DNA from 3 places in the Sporomusa sp. 246TCP1 genome. Region 2 is predicted to be linked to each of the others. Evidence: riboswitches for the same ligand, from Rfam matches in the RefSeq annotation. Region 2 holds a riboswitch; each other region holds the start of a gene.
The links. A riboswitch is a leader RNA that binds a small molecule or an ion and turns the genes downstream of it on or off. The one in region 2 is predicted to bind molybdenum cofactor.

Region 1: another riboswitch for molybdenum cofactor. It lies ahead of AC1ECB_RS26880 (16S rRNA (guanine(527)-N(7))-methyltransferase RsmG); the one in region 2 lies ahead of AC1ECB_RS06000 (sigma-54-dependent Fis family transcriptional regulator).
Region 3: another riboswitch for molybdenum cofactor. It lies ahead of AC1ECB_RS11890 (aldehyde ferredoxin oxidoreductase family protein); the one in region 2 lies ahead of AC1ECB_RS06000 (sigma-54-dependent Fis family transcriptional regulator).

The regions. Positions count from the first base shown of each region.
Region 1 is NZ_CM170492.1:5,678,518-5,682,964, reverse strand. It holds gene AC1ECB_RS26890 (Rossmann-like domain-containing protein) at 1-597, opposite strand, end outside; gene AC1ECB_RS26885 (16S rRNA (guanine(527)-N(7))-methyltransferase RsmG) at 742-1,368, opposite strand; gene AC1ECB_RS26880 (16S rRNA (guanine(527)-N(7))-methyltransferase RsmG) at 1,455-2,237, opposite strand; molybdenum cofactor riboswitch at 2,403-2,518, opposite strand; gene AC1ECB_RS26875 (heavy-metal-associated domain-containing protein) at 2,662-2,862, opposite strand; gene AC1ECB_RS26870 (DUF134 domain-containing protein) at 3,235-3,684, shown strand; gene AC1ECB_RS26865 (winged helix-turn-helix transcriptional regulator) at 3,793-4,242, shown strand; gene AC1ECB_RS26860 (insulinase family protein) at 4,386-4,447, opposite strand, start outside.
Region 2 is NZ_CM170492.1:1,200,691-1,205,137, forward strand. It holds gene AC1ECB_RS05995 (molybdopterin-binding protein) at 1-887, opposite strand, end outside; molybdenum cofactor riboswitch at 1,106-1,220, shown strand; gene AC1ECB_RS06000 (sigma-54-dependent Fis family transcriptional regulator) at 1,403-3,451, shown strand; gene AC1ECB_RS06005 (molybdopterin-binding protein) at 3,869-4,447, shown strand, end outside.
Region 3 is NZ_CM170492.1:2,477,012-2,481,458, forward strand. It holds gene AC1ECB_RS11885 (sigma-54-dependent Fis family transcriptional regulator) at 1-12, opposite strand, end outside; gene AC1ECB_RS11890 (aldehyde ferredoxin oxidoreductase family protein) at 223-1,950, opposite strand; molybdenum cofactor riboswitch at 2,110-2,217, opposite strand; gene AC1ECB_RS11895 (molybdopterin molybdotransferase MoeA) at 2,544-3,758, shown strand; gene AC1ECB_RS11900 (TOBE domain-containing protein) at 3,893-4,096, opposite strand.

The DNA.
Region 1 (4,447 bases), 1.5 Mb from region 2:
GAGCACGATATCTGCCCAGCGGGCATGCTCCGCATTCAAGGCCGCATCGTAGATTCGCGTGCCGCATCGAATTTGGCCGATATTGTCCGGATTAAGATCACTTGCCCGTAGTTCAAATCCGGCCTCGTTCAAAGACTGGATCATGGCCGGCTGAAAACCGATAAAAGCGATTTTGGGGTTGCCATATTTTTCGCGAATATATTCCGGCAGTTTTTGGGCACATTGCGCAGGTTCTGCATCTTTGCAATGAATTGTCGCTTCCACCTGGTTTAAGCTGCGCATTAGGGCATTTAATGTCGCTACAAAAATCGCCCGGCGAAAATTCGTATCCAGTTTCAGATTTAGTACATTACCCAGCGTCCCTTCCCAGCGTCCCGGCTGATCGGTAAACGCCTGGCCGATTCCCTCGCCCAGACGCGATTCCAGCATAACTTCTTTCCCGTTAAGTAAAGGATAATCATCACGGTCAGGTTTACCGATCGCTTCTTCCGGGGTAAGGTCCCGCGCCGAAACAATTAAAACTTTTTCTTGTTCGCTCCAGCCGTTTTCCGCTGCAATCTTAGCAAGCCGCACTTGGGCCGTTTCCAATAATGACATTTGTTGCCATCTCCCTTTAGTTTATGGTAGTAAAACTTTTCTTTATATCATTTCGCTGTAATTATGATTTTCGAACGCAGTGGCTTCCAAAATGAACTATCGCCATCCGGAGCTACAAAAATTATCTGAATATTTACACCGGCTTTATCCCTTTTTTACATAGACAAATGTACGTTTTTCAAGTTCTTGCGTCACAGTTTTAACTAATTGTCCGCCCCCGGCGGCAACTTTTGCGGCTGCATCCGGCACTTCTTTGCGGCGCTCGACCTCAAACTGAATATAATGACCGTCCGGCTTGACCAATTGCAGACATAACTCAACCAATTTGCTGAGCGAAAAGGAAAGGCCACGCGATACGGCAACCTGATATTGTTCACGATGCTCTGGCATAAGTATGGCTTCCTCAACCGGAGCATGAACCAGTGTAACGTCAGATAACTTCAGTTGATCGACAACTTCCCGCCAAAATTCCAGCCGATAATCTGAGGCATCAAGCAAACAAAGCTTACTATCCGGCCGCAATATTTTTAGCGGTATGCCGGGAAATCCAGGTCCGGCAGCCACATCAATAACCCGGCAACCAACCGGAAACATCGTAACATCATAACAGGAAAGACAATCAATCATTGTACCTACCGTTATTTCGGCGTTTCGGATATAATCTCTGTCCCTCAGCATTTCATAGTAACAAGTCAATTTTTCTAACTGTTTATCACTAAGCTTAATGTTGTATTCTTCGGCCATAGTAGCCAATGCCGCATTAAAATCCATTGGTTCATTCCTCCTATCGCTAAATAAGACAATAGCCGGACCAACATGTGCCCTTTTGCGCACATGTTAGCCCGATATTCTTGTTCTTATAATGAATATGTATACTTACTACTCCGGTCAGGCAGGCATTCGGCCAAATTTCGTAAGCGCCGGACAAGTTCTTGTTGCTCCTCGACCGTTTCAACATAATTGCACAGACAAGACCGGGGATATTCGGCCGGTGTTGATCTCACCTTTTTTATATAAACAAGCGCCTGGCTGTTATCCTGATTGGTAAGCTGCACAGATTTGGTCTTGGCTAATTCTCCACCTAACATGACGATACGCGCGGCGGCTGCCGCGACTTGCTCCTGATAATTTTCACTTTTGAAGGCAATATAATAACCGCCGGGACAAACCAAGGGCAAACATAACTCCAGCAGAACAGTAAGCGAAGAGGGGATGCCACGTGAGAGTGCGACCTGGTATTGTTCCCGGTGTTCCCGGCATTGACCGGCATCCTCGGCCCAGGCATGAACCACCGTAACGCCCAGCAATCCCAGCCGGTCAACCACCTCCCGCAAAAGCGGCAACCGCTTGTTCGACCAATCAAGCAAGCAGATCTCGACATCAGGCCGCAATATTTTTAGCAACAGACCAGGAAACCCCGTTCCCGTTCCCACATCGACAATCCGGCAGCCAACAGGGAAGACCGCCGGATCATAACACGCAAGACAATCAATAATAATCCCGATAGTTGTGTCTGCGTTTTGAATGTAACCTCTGGCCTGCAAAATTTCATAGTAACAAGTCAACTCCTCCAATTGCTTATCACTAAGTTTGATATTATATTTCACAGCCATCGCAGCTAATTTTGCGCGAAAATCCATTTATTCCAGTCCTCCCATTGGCCTGCTTTGATAAACACTGACCGTCATTCCAACGTTTTGGTCTAATACATAAAGAAATTGCCATAAGCCATAAGGAATGGCGTGGCAATTTCAGAATTAAATAATGCAATATACACATAACCATACAATAGATGTTCTTGCACTTATCTCTAAAATTACATTCCTTTCCAAATGGGAGGTAAAGTAGTTTCCCGCTATACCCATTGGCTAGTTGCCATTCTTTTCAGTTTAGGCAATTTAGCTCGGAATTTTATATTCAATATATTTAATCTTACTTTGGGATTGTCATCATTTTTTGCTATTGCTTAATTACCCTAACTACAATCATGAAATCTGATCTAAGTCAAGCCGGGCGTTCAAACGAACGCCGGTTTGGCTTAAACCAAAAAACTATACGTAGATCTTAACCGACAACTTTAAATCCAAGTCCCTCTACCGTCTTTACATACTCAGCACGATCTGCGGAACCAGTTATAACCGCTTCCTTGTTTCCTAAATCAACAGTTACACCTGTAACTCCAGACAGATCTTTAAGTGCTTTTTCTACCTTGCCTTTACACATACCGCATGACATGCCTTCAATTTTTAAGACTGTTTGACTCATTTTCTCACCCCCTTTCCATTCTGTAAAATTTAGATATAACAAGTAGTTATTGCTAAGCTTTTTTATAAAACCATACCATTTTTGGTAAACAGCATTTTACATTATATTTTAGCAACATTAAATATAACAAAAACTAATAAAAATATACAAAGTTTTTGCTTATGTGTATTTACATTTGTTTGTTTTTATTAAATAATATACTTAAATGTATTTAATTGCAATTAGGTATTTTTATGTAAGCTAGTAATATAAAAATACCTATTAAAAAAGGAGTGTAAACAATGACGACAAAACTTCGTTACGATTATGCCCCGTAACTTCTATTCAAGTTTTCCTTGTCCAACATTTATAGTTCTAATTTGAAAGGATATTATGATTCGTCCACATAAAGAACGTCGCATTGAACAATTACCACCTGTTACCCTTTACAAGCCTGCAGGAATTCCCTGTTGCAAACAAGATGAAATTACCTTAAAAATTGAAGAAATGGAAGCCATTCGCTTAGCAGATATTGAACTACTTGATCAATTAGCTGCTGCTGAACGCATGGAAGTATCCCGCTCTACCTTTAATCGTATTGTTAATGCGGCGCACCAAAAAATAGCAGCTGCATTATGGCGGGGCCAGGCATTGCGTGTTGACGGCGGCACTTTTCGAATTGCTCACAAATGCCAAACTGACCTACGCTATTTTACCTGCCAAACCTGCGGCCACAAGTGGACATTACCGCATTGCACCAGACAACGTTGTTGTGAGAAACATTGCTGTGAGGTAACATGTCCTGCGTGTCATGCTTTAATTGTTATACATCAAGATGAATAAAAATTTTTGCGCTAATTATGAAATATATCTCACGCAATTATTTCAAAATCAATGATAAATGGTAGTTATATTGAAAAAGTATCCATTAGAAAAGGAGTGTAAACAATTATGACAAAACCTCAACGATTATGCCCCGTAACTTCTACTCAAATTGCCCTTGTCCAACGATTGCTCGGCGGTAAATGGAAGCTAGTGATATTATGGCGATTAAGCGAAGGAATAAAACGATTCGGTGTCCTGCAAAAACAACTGCCTAATATTTCGCAGCCAATCCTGACCCACCAACTGCGAGAGCTTGAGCGGGATAAACTAATACATCGTGAAGTATATAATGAACTCCCTCTGAGAGTTGAATATTCATTAACCAGCATTGGCAAAAATATTGTACCAGTATTAGTAAGCGTTTTTAGCTGGATAAACAACTACAATACAAGCATACAAGCTTTAGCTGATGAATTAGCCGCTGGTAAAGATTCTGCTCCAATAATACAGAGCTGCCACTGTGGTGACTATTGCATTTGCGGCGATAAATGCGATTGTGACAGCACGGAGAAATAACTGGATAAACAAAGACCTTCCAGTTTTTCACCAAGCTGGAAGGCCTTTGTCTAAAAAAGTGGACTAATCGAATTTGTTTATACAATCAGCTGATGTTCACAGAGATCAACACAAATGAAAACAAACATCAACCTTTCTTTTCTTTACTCAAAAATACGTATTAAATTAGTAAACAAGTCTTTACTTTGTTGAATTTTTTCTTCCC
Region 2 (4,447 bases):
ATTGTTGTTTTGTGATACATCACGCAACCGGGTAAACCTAATACCGGAATATCGCCGATACAGGCAAGCATAAACATTGACCCCGGAAGTACTGGTGCTCCGTAAGCAATGACACAGCCGCCGGCCTCTTTAATTCCCGCAGGGGTTACATCATCCGGGTCAACCGACATCCCGCCGGTGGTTATAATCATTTCGGCCCCTTCTTTGATTAACGTTAGGATGGACTCAGAAATCATCGCAACATTATCATCAGAAAAGATCTGCCGTAAAATTTGACTGCCTAATTCCGTTATTTTTCTCTGTATAACAGGGCCAAACTGATCTTGTATGCGTCCATGATAAACCTCGCTGCCGGTGGTAACGACTCCTACCTTTAGCGATCTTAACGGTTTGATCTCCACGATTGGGAAAAACGCCTCACCTATTTTTTCCACATTGCGTATTTTGTCAGTATTAATTACCAGAGGAACAACCCGGCTGCCGGCAATAACGTCTCCGGCACCGACCATCTGATTTGAATGAATGGTAGCCAACACTATTTCATCAATGTCGTTTATTTTTTCTAATGCACTGGTATTAATTTTTAACAGACCCGCCATTTTCGCTCTAAGTTCAACCTTGCCTTCCACTGGCTCTGTCAAGGTAATGCCTTGGCCGGCAACGGCTTCGGCGATTCTAATTGCTGCAGCATTTTCATGCAAAGCATTCTCATTTATTTCCCAGACATATAAGTGCTCTTTCCCTAAATTTAGTAGTTTAGGTATGTCCTCGCTCTTTACTACATGACCTTTTTTAAATGCCCGGCCTTTTGACTTTCCGGGAACAATCTCTGTAATGTCATGGCACATTACCATACCTTCCGCTTCGTATACTGATACGACTTTCATCCGCTCAACTCCTTATAATTATGAAAGTACCTAGAACAAGCTGTACTATTTATATTATAAATAAAAAAGCAAAGTGCAGCAAAGGGAAATGGCACTATGCACACTGGTTATAATTTTCAAATATCGCATTAGACAGATAAATGTAACTCGTTGGAGAATATTTCATCGATGAGGCAGGATTTTAATCGCTAGTAACGAATAATATTGATGAATAACAGAATATTCATTAACTCCGAATCTGGTAGTCTAATGGAAACTACGACAACCAGATCGTTGGGTTTACCAGGAAACCGGTAAGCCTCCCGTTGCGGAAAGGAGTAAGTGCTACTATTTGAGGCAGAGCGCTCTCCTTTTTTTGCGTGCTCTGTCTTTTTATTTTCCCTATAAGCATAACTTTTTTAAAACCGGAACGAGGACAACAGCGGCTGCTGCTTAGTAAAAAGATTGGCACAAGCCGTATTTTCTTTATTTGCAGGACCTGATGTTACGTTAAAATTTAGACAGGAGGGTGACTTATGGCTGTGTATGCCGAAAACTCTATTGATAGTACCTGGGACGGATGGCTAAATTTTACAGCCACGCTAAAAAGTACTGACAAGAATTATAATTATTCTATCAGACCAGAAATTTGGGATTCATGGATAAGGTGCCGTCAAGCCAAGGTTAATCCCAATGATGATAGCATTCATCGCCAATTGGAAATTGCCAGTCTTCAGGTTATGTTGCGAAAAAACCGGGATCTTATTATTATTGCCAAACCCTTTATGGAAAACTTGTACCAGATTGTCGCAGGCTCTGGTTTTGTTGTGGCACTAACCGATACACGTGGTTATATTATGGAAATTTTTGGCGATAAGGATACCTTGACAAACCCAATGACGGCGAGTTTTTTTCAAGGTGCGAATTGGAGTGAAGCCGAAGCTGGTACTAACGCTATTGGTACAGCATTGATTACAGGGCAATCAATTCAGGTTTCAGGATCTGAGCATTACTGCCGCAAACATCACTGTTTGACCTGTTCGGCAGCCCCGATCATTGACGAGAAAGGGACAGTTATAGGAATTCTTGATGTTTCAGGCAAATCAGAGGCTGCTCATTTACATACACTGGGGATGGTGATGGCTGCAGCGGAAGCAATTATGGCTCAGCTAGGTATTAGAAAAAAAAATAAAGAACTAAGTGTAATTAATAATCGGTTGACAAGTATTTTCAATACTATGTCTGATGGCGTAATTATGGTTGACAATAATGGTGTTATTAGCGAACTGAACCCTGTTGCCAAAAATATACTTGGCATTGGCATAAATGACATTGAGGATACGCGTGGAATTCAGGTAGAAAGCATCTTAGGAGCTAAAAATTCCTTTGTTAGAAGAATGCTAATGTGTAAAGAATCCTGCGCAGACACTGAAATCATGCTTGACATCAACGGTGAGATTAGTCATTTTTGGGCATCAGGGGAGCCTGTTACCGATGAACAGGGAGCAGTGACAGGCGGTGTTATTATTCTACGGCCCATTAAACAAATTCAAAATTTGGTGAACCGGTTTAGCGGAAACTATGGGACTTTACAGTTTAGCGACATTATTGGCGAAAGTAAAGCTATTCTGGAAGCTGTCCGGATAGCCTCACTTGCCGCAAACTCACTATCCAGCGTATTGCTTCAAGGCGAAAGCGGTACAGGAAAAGAAATATTTGCTCAGGCTATCCACAATCGAAGTGAACGTAACACCGGACCCTTCATAGCTGTAAACTGCGGGGCTATACCCAGGGAACTTATTGGCAGTGAACTATTTGGCTATGCGGAGGGTGCCTTTACTGGGGCTAAGCGTGGGGGGAAGCCAGGTAAATTCGAGCTCGCCTGCGGCGGAACGCTGTTTTTGGATGAAATTGGCGATATGCCGTTGGAACAGCAAGTAGCGTTGCTGCGTGTATTGCAGGAGAGAAAAGTAAATCGAATTGGCTGTGATAAGGTAATCCCTGTTGATGTCAGGGTGATTTGTGCTACCAATAAAAGTTTATTGAAAGAAGTAGAAAAGGGGACCTTTCGCAAAGATCTATATTATCGGTTAGATGTTATATCGATCACAATACCGCCGCTGCGGGAACGTTCCGATGATATCGTAGCATTGTTTAACTATTTTTTAGAAAAGCAGGATAAGCATGACCGGAACTTTTTGGTTAGTCCGGAGGTTATTGACCGAATTGTACGATACGACTGGCCAGGAAATGTGCGTGAACTCCAGAATGTGGTGGAGCGAATTGTTAGTCTGACAGAAGGGCAGGTGGTAAATCTCGGGAATTTACCGAAAGAAATTTGTAATTGGCAACCAGCAAATACAGATAGCGAAAATGTGGTTTCTTCAAATTATCATGCTGCAGAATCTTTTTGCGGGAGAGAGGGGCGACAGGGGCGACGCTTCATGCTTGAAGAGCATGAAAGACAGGAAATACTGGAATTGCTTTTCAACCATCGAGGAAATGTTAGTCTGACAGCGCGCAGCATGGGAGTTTCGCGAAATACCTTGTACCGAAAAATGAAACAGTATGAAATATACAAATAGTGCATAAGTGTCACTTTTGCATCACAATTATGCACATATTTAGGTACACATATTAGACTGAGAGAGAGAGAAGTATTGTTATTATGTGTCTAGTACACGCTTATATTTATTATTTTGCAAAGAAAAATTAATGGTAATTAAAGTAATTTATTTGGCTTAAAAAGCTACTTATAGCCATAAATATGGGATAATGTATTCCGAATAAAAAAAATGTCCGTGTGGAGAGGAGGTGAATAATAGAGAATAAATGGCACTGATTGTATTTTTGAAAAATAGTCAAAATTGGCATAAATCTTGCAATTATATAATTTCGAAATTGCTCTAAAATAATTCTAGGACATTTTGGAACATTCTAGAACGCTCTAGTGTTGCAAGAGGCTATATATGCAGATTGGAATTAGCTAAGGAGGAAGATCAATGAGAGCAGTTCCTGTATATCAGGCAGAAGGTATGGTTCTTTGTCATGATATTACTGAAATTATCCCAGGAAAACGTAAAGGCAAAGCATTTAGGAAGGGCCATGTAATCTGTAAGGAAGATATTCCGCGACTACTGGATATTGGCAAGGAAAATATTTATGTCTGGGAAGTAAATGCGCAGACAATTCATGAAAATGATGCGGCAACCAGATTTGCTAAGGCCGTAGCCGGGCCAGGTCTGGCCTTGAATGAGGCCTCAGAAGGCAAGGTTGAAATAAGAGCCAATACTCTTGGACTGCTAAAAGTAAATGTCGAAGCCCTGGAAAAAATCAACGATATTGACCAAGTGGCTGCAGCTACTTTACACACTAACCAGGTGGTGAATGCAGGGAAAAAGGTTACGGGCTGTAAAATTATTCCATTGGTGATTAACGCAGCTAAGCTTCGACAAATTGAGCAGATTGGTATTGACTATTACCCGGTTGTGGAGGTTAAACCTTTAAAGGCCTGCAAGGTGGGAGTGGTAACTACCGGCAGTGAAGTATATCATGGTCGAATAAAGGATTGTTTCGGCACG
Region 3 (4,447 bases), 1.3 Mb from region 2:
AGCAATCGTCATACAAACCACTCCTTTCTTGTTAGCCATTCACTTTATGCGCAATAAACTGGTGCAATAATCATCAATACACCAACTGGAAGTACGATATCACCAGCGATAAGCGGCGTTAATTCAGGTGGAGTAGACTCTCCACCTGAATCCCAATGTTTCAACTAAGCTGAAACGAGTTCACTTAGCCAAAAAGCCGGGCTTAAGCCCGGCTTTACGTGCCTAGAAATTAAATACTTCGTCGATTTCTTCGTCTGTGAAGTCCCAGGTAGTGTTATGTGGTGCACATTCTTCCTCGAAGAACTCCGGCAAACGGTCATCGGCATTAGTGAAGCCGGCCCTGTGGTTGAAGCCGCGCTCAGCCTTAAGAACAGATTTGCCGAGATCAGTAACATCGTCTGCAGTAAGAGACAGACCGTACTGGGCATTAATCATATCAATCAACGCCTGGAAACCATCGGGGATGTCCAGGATAGCGAAAGCAACAAACAGGCACATACCAGTGCTGTCAACAGCGGCAGTGGCAATTTGCAGGTTGCGGGACAGTTCGATATTACCCTCTTTTTTCAGTGGGTCGACATCGCCGCCGATCTTGAGAATATTGGTAGCAACCGCATAACCGGAAGTGTGGTCAGCGCCCATCGGAGTGGTAGCGTAGGTCAAGCCTACACCCTTAACCGCACGCGGGTCGTACGCAGGAATTGCCTGGCCTTTGACGATAGGAACCCTGGAAACGCCATAGACGCGTCCTACGGTTGCTGCACCACAGCCGAGGATCCGGCCTTGGGGAGTGCCTTTGCGAATTTCTTTAATCAAATCCAGGGCAGCCTTGCCATCGCCCCAGGGAATGACACCGCCTTCCATATAAACACCAATGGCAACAGTGATATCAATGGAATCTACACCAACATCATCGCATTCACGGTCGGCATAGGCAATGAGGTCAAGATCATTAATCTTGGCGTTGGCGCCAAGAGCCCAAATAGTTTCATACTCAAACCCGCTGGTAATATATTTGCCTTGTTTGTCAACATAGTGCTGAGAGCAACGCATGATGCAACCGGGATGGCAGCCGTGGCTAGGCTTACCGCCGCGGGCTTCCATGGTTGCAGTCATAGTTTCGCCACCGATGTCATTGGCCCATTCGTTCCGGCCACGGCGGAAGTTTTCAGTAGGCAGACCGCCGGCTTCGTTCAGAATGTTGACCAGAATATTGGTACCGTATTTGGTTATACCCTGACTGGTGACCGGGTGAGTTGTAAGGGCTTTGGCAAATCGCTTGGCAGCACTCTTGAAATCCTCGCGATTAACAATGGGAACACCAGGAGCGCCAGTATCATCAATAACAACGGCTTTTATCTTCTTGGAACCCATGACAGCGCCCAGGCCGCCGCGACCAGCGCTGCGGATATTGCTTTCAGGATCAGCAAAGGAAATGTTGGCTGCCATAAGCTTCATTTCACCGGCTGGACCAATGATAGCCACACCGGCTTTAGCGCCGTATTTTGCCTGCAGAACTTTAATGGCTTCGTAGTTACCCATGCCAATGATCTCAGCGGGAGCGTCTTCAATGGTCACATCGTTCATAGTAACTTTGACGATGAAATACTTATCTTCTTCCGGAATTCCATCAAATACAAGTGCCTTAATGCCCATTTTGGCCATTTTTTGACCAAAAGTACCGCCGGTGTTACTTTCTTTGATACCACCGGTTAACGGGCTCTTAGCGCCACAGGAAAGCCGACCGGAATTAGCAGCGTTGGTACCGGTAAGGTAGCCGGGTGCAAAAATTAATTTGTTGTATTTCCCCAGTGGATGACAAGTTGGTTTCACTTCGTCGGCGACGAAGTTGGAAGTAAGCGCCCGGCCTGCTATGCCGACGTACTTTTCAGGAACCTCGCTGGTAGCAACATTTTTCGTTGCCATGTCGACACGGATAAATTTACTCATAAAAACCCTCCTTAATAATTATGATTTTATAAAAAAAGAGGTGCTAAAAATATTTTAGTGAAATATTTTAGTAAATCTTTTTTAGAACCTCTTTTCTTTACTATTTCTTCAAAGGGTATTCACCAGAATAAGAAATAAACACATAAACAGCAAAAAGGAAGCCCGTAATACGGACTTCCTTTGCATAATGGCAGGCACAAAAATTCCTTTTTGCACCCTGTTTACTATCTCCTGGCTGGAAATAGTAACTCGGAACTCTTAATAATATATATTTGCTTCTATACTTTAAGATTCCTGCAAAAAAAAAATTTTTTAAGGAAATTTTTACATTTTATAAATTATTTTTAATTGTCCCATCTCTTGAATATAATTATACCTGCCGAATAATACTTTTTGCAGGAATTTAGTTGCTACGAAGAGAATATATCCTATCAAGAGTTCCGAGTTACTATCGCCAGATCGGCGATAGTAAACAGGGCGTGAGAAGGAATTCTCACACCAGCCATTACGCAAAGGAAGTCCGTTAACACGGGCTTCCTTTTTGTATGTAACTAGCTAATGTATAATATAACTATACTACTGGAGGGTGGAAAATGACCGAAAAGTTAGAAGTGGCTCAGGAAAAGTTGTTAAATCTAGTTCAAATTATGCCAACAGAGATAATAGAGTTAAGCGAAAGCTGGCGGAGGGTATTAGCTGAAACCATAGTATCTAATATGGATTTTCCGCCATTTGACAGGTCTCCTTTGGACGGTTATGCGATCGTAGCCAAAGATGTTGAGGGGGCTGTACCTGGCAAACCGGTAATTTTACGTCAAGTAGATTATGTCCCCGCGGGGGATATTCCACATCATACTATTACATCGGGAATGGCTTGCCGGATTATGACTGGAGCCCCTCTGCCTCCTGGAGCTACTGGAGTTGTACGTATTGAAGACACAATTGCAGATGGTGATAAGATCATTGTTTTGGATGGTCATGGGGCAGAAAAAAACATTTGTTTCCAGGGTGAAGAGATTTCAGCCGATGAAGAGGTAATATCTGCCGGTACGGCAATAAATGCAGGAGTAATCGGCATGCTGGCGGTATTGGGAAAAGCGCAGGTATGTGTTTTTCGTAAGCCGCTGGTCGCGATTATTGCTACCGGCAGTGAAATTATCCCTGTAAATTATCAGTTGACTCCTGGAAAAATCCGTAATTCCAATAGTTACATGCTTAGTGCTCAAGTTGCGGATGCCGGGGCAAAAACTATCCTTCTGGGCAATGTGTTAGATAATGTAGATGAAATAGCTCTAATGCTAGAGAATGCGTCTACCTGTGATGTTGTAATTACGACAGGCGGAGCCTCGGTAGGTGATCACGATCTAATTGGCGAAGTGTATGATAGACTCGGAATTACCTTATTGTTTGACAGAGTAAGCATTAAACCGGGAATGTCGATGCTGGCTGGTATAAAAAATGGCAAGCTTTATCTTGGATTATCTGGGAATCCGGCAGCAGCGGCTATTTCATTCGAACAGTTAGTTAGGCCAATATTGATGAAGATGTGCGGTCATAAGACATGGTGGCGGCCACGGGTAAGAGCGGTATTAGCCTCTCCGTTTAATAAAAGTACAGGGGCAAAACGTTTTGTTTGGTCGCAGTGCTGGCAAAAAGATAATGGTATTTTAGCCGAACCTTTACGCCTGCAGAGTAATGGTATGCTGAAATCGGCGATGGTTGCCAACTCGCTTATTGTAATTCCGGAAAATAGTCCTCCGTTGCCGAGCGGAAGCGAAGTCGAGGTTATTTTGCTGGTCAATGCTTAGCCGGGTTTAAAACACTTCTTGTTACTAGTTATATATGGAACCCCCCCATTACTTGCCCAGCAAGTAATGGGGGGGTTCTAACATCTTGCATCTCATATTTTTAAAGACAGAGGCGGCTTGTCTCGCCCCTATCCTTACTTAAGCACCATCATTTCAGTAGCTTTTACCAAAGCCGTAACTTTATCTCCAGGAACGAGGTTCAAGTCTTCAACAGAATCTATCGTAATGGCGGCTACCAGTTCGGTACCTTTATAATCCATAACGATTTTAGCCATAACAGTTCCTTTAACAACCTCTTTAATAGTAGCTTCTAATTTGTTTCTTCCGCTGATTTTCATTGTAAACAACACTCCTCATTTTTAAATTTTGGAAGCTCTTCCTATAAATAAAATAACATATTATTTGGCAAAAATCAATAAAAATATCTAAATTCTATCATATTCAACTAAATTTAAATAATATTATGATATATCTCAATATATCTCCGCATTTCGATTAATTAAACCAATTATCTATGTCATTTACTACTTTGAAATAATGGCTGTGTTAGCTATTGTCGGTGGGAGTTGTTAGCATGGACGTAAAGTTACTTTTCTGGGATATATTGGTACCAACTATCTTTAGCATAAACTAACAAAAATGCAAAAGTTTTCTACGAATAAACCAAAAAGAGAGCTAGCAAATTAGGT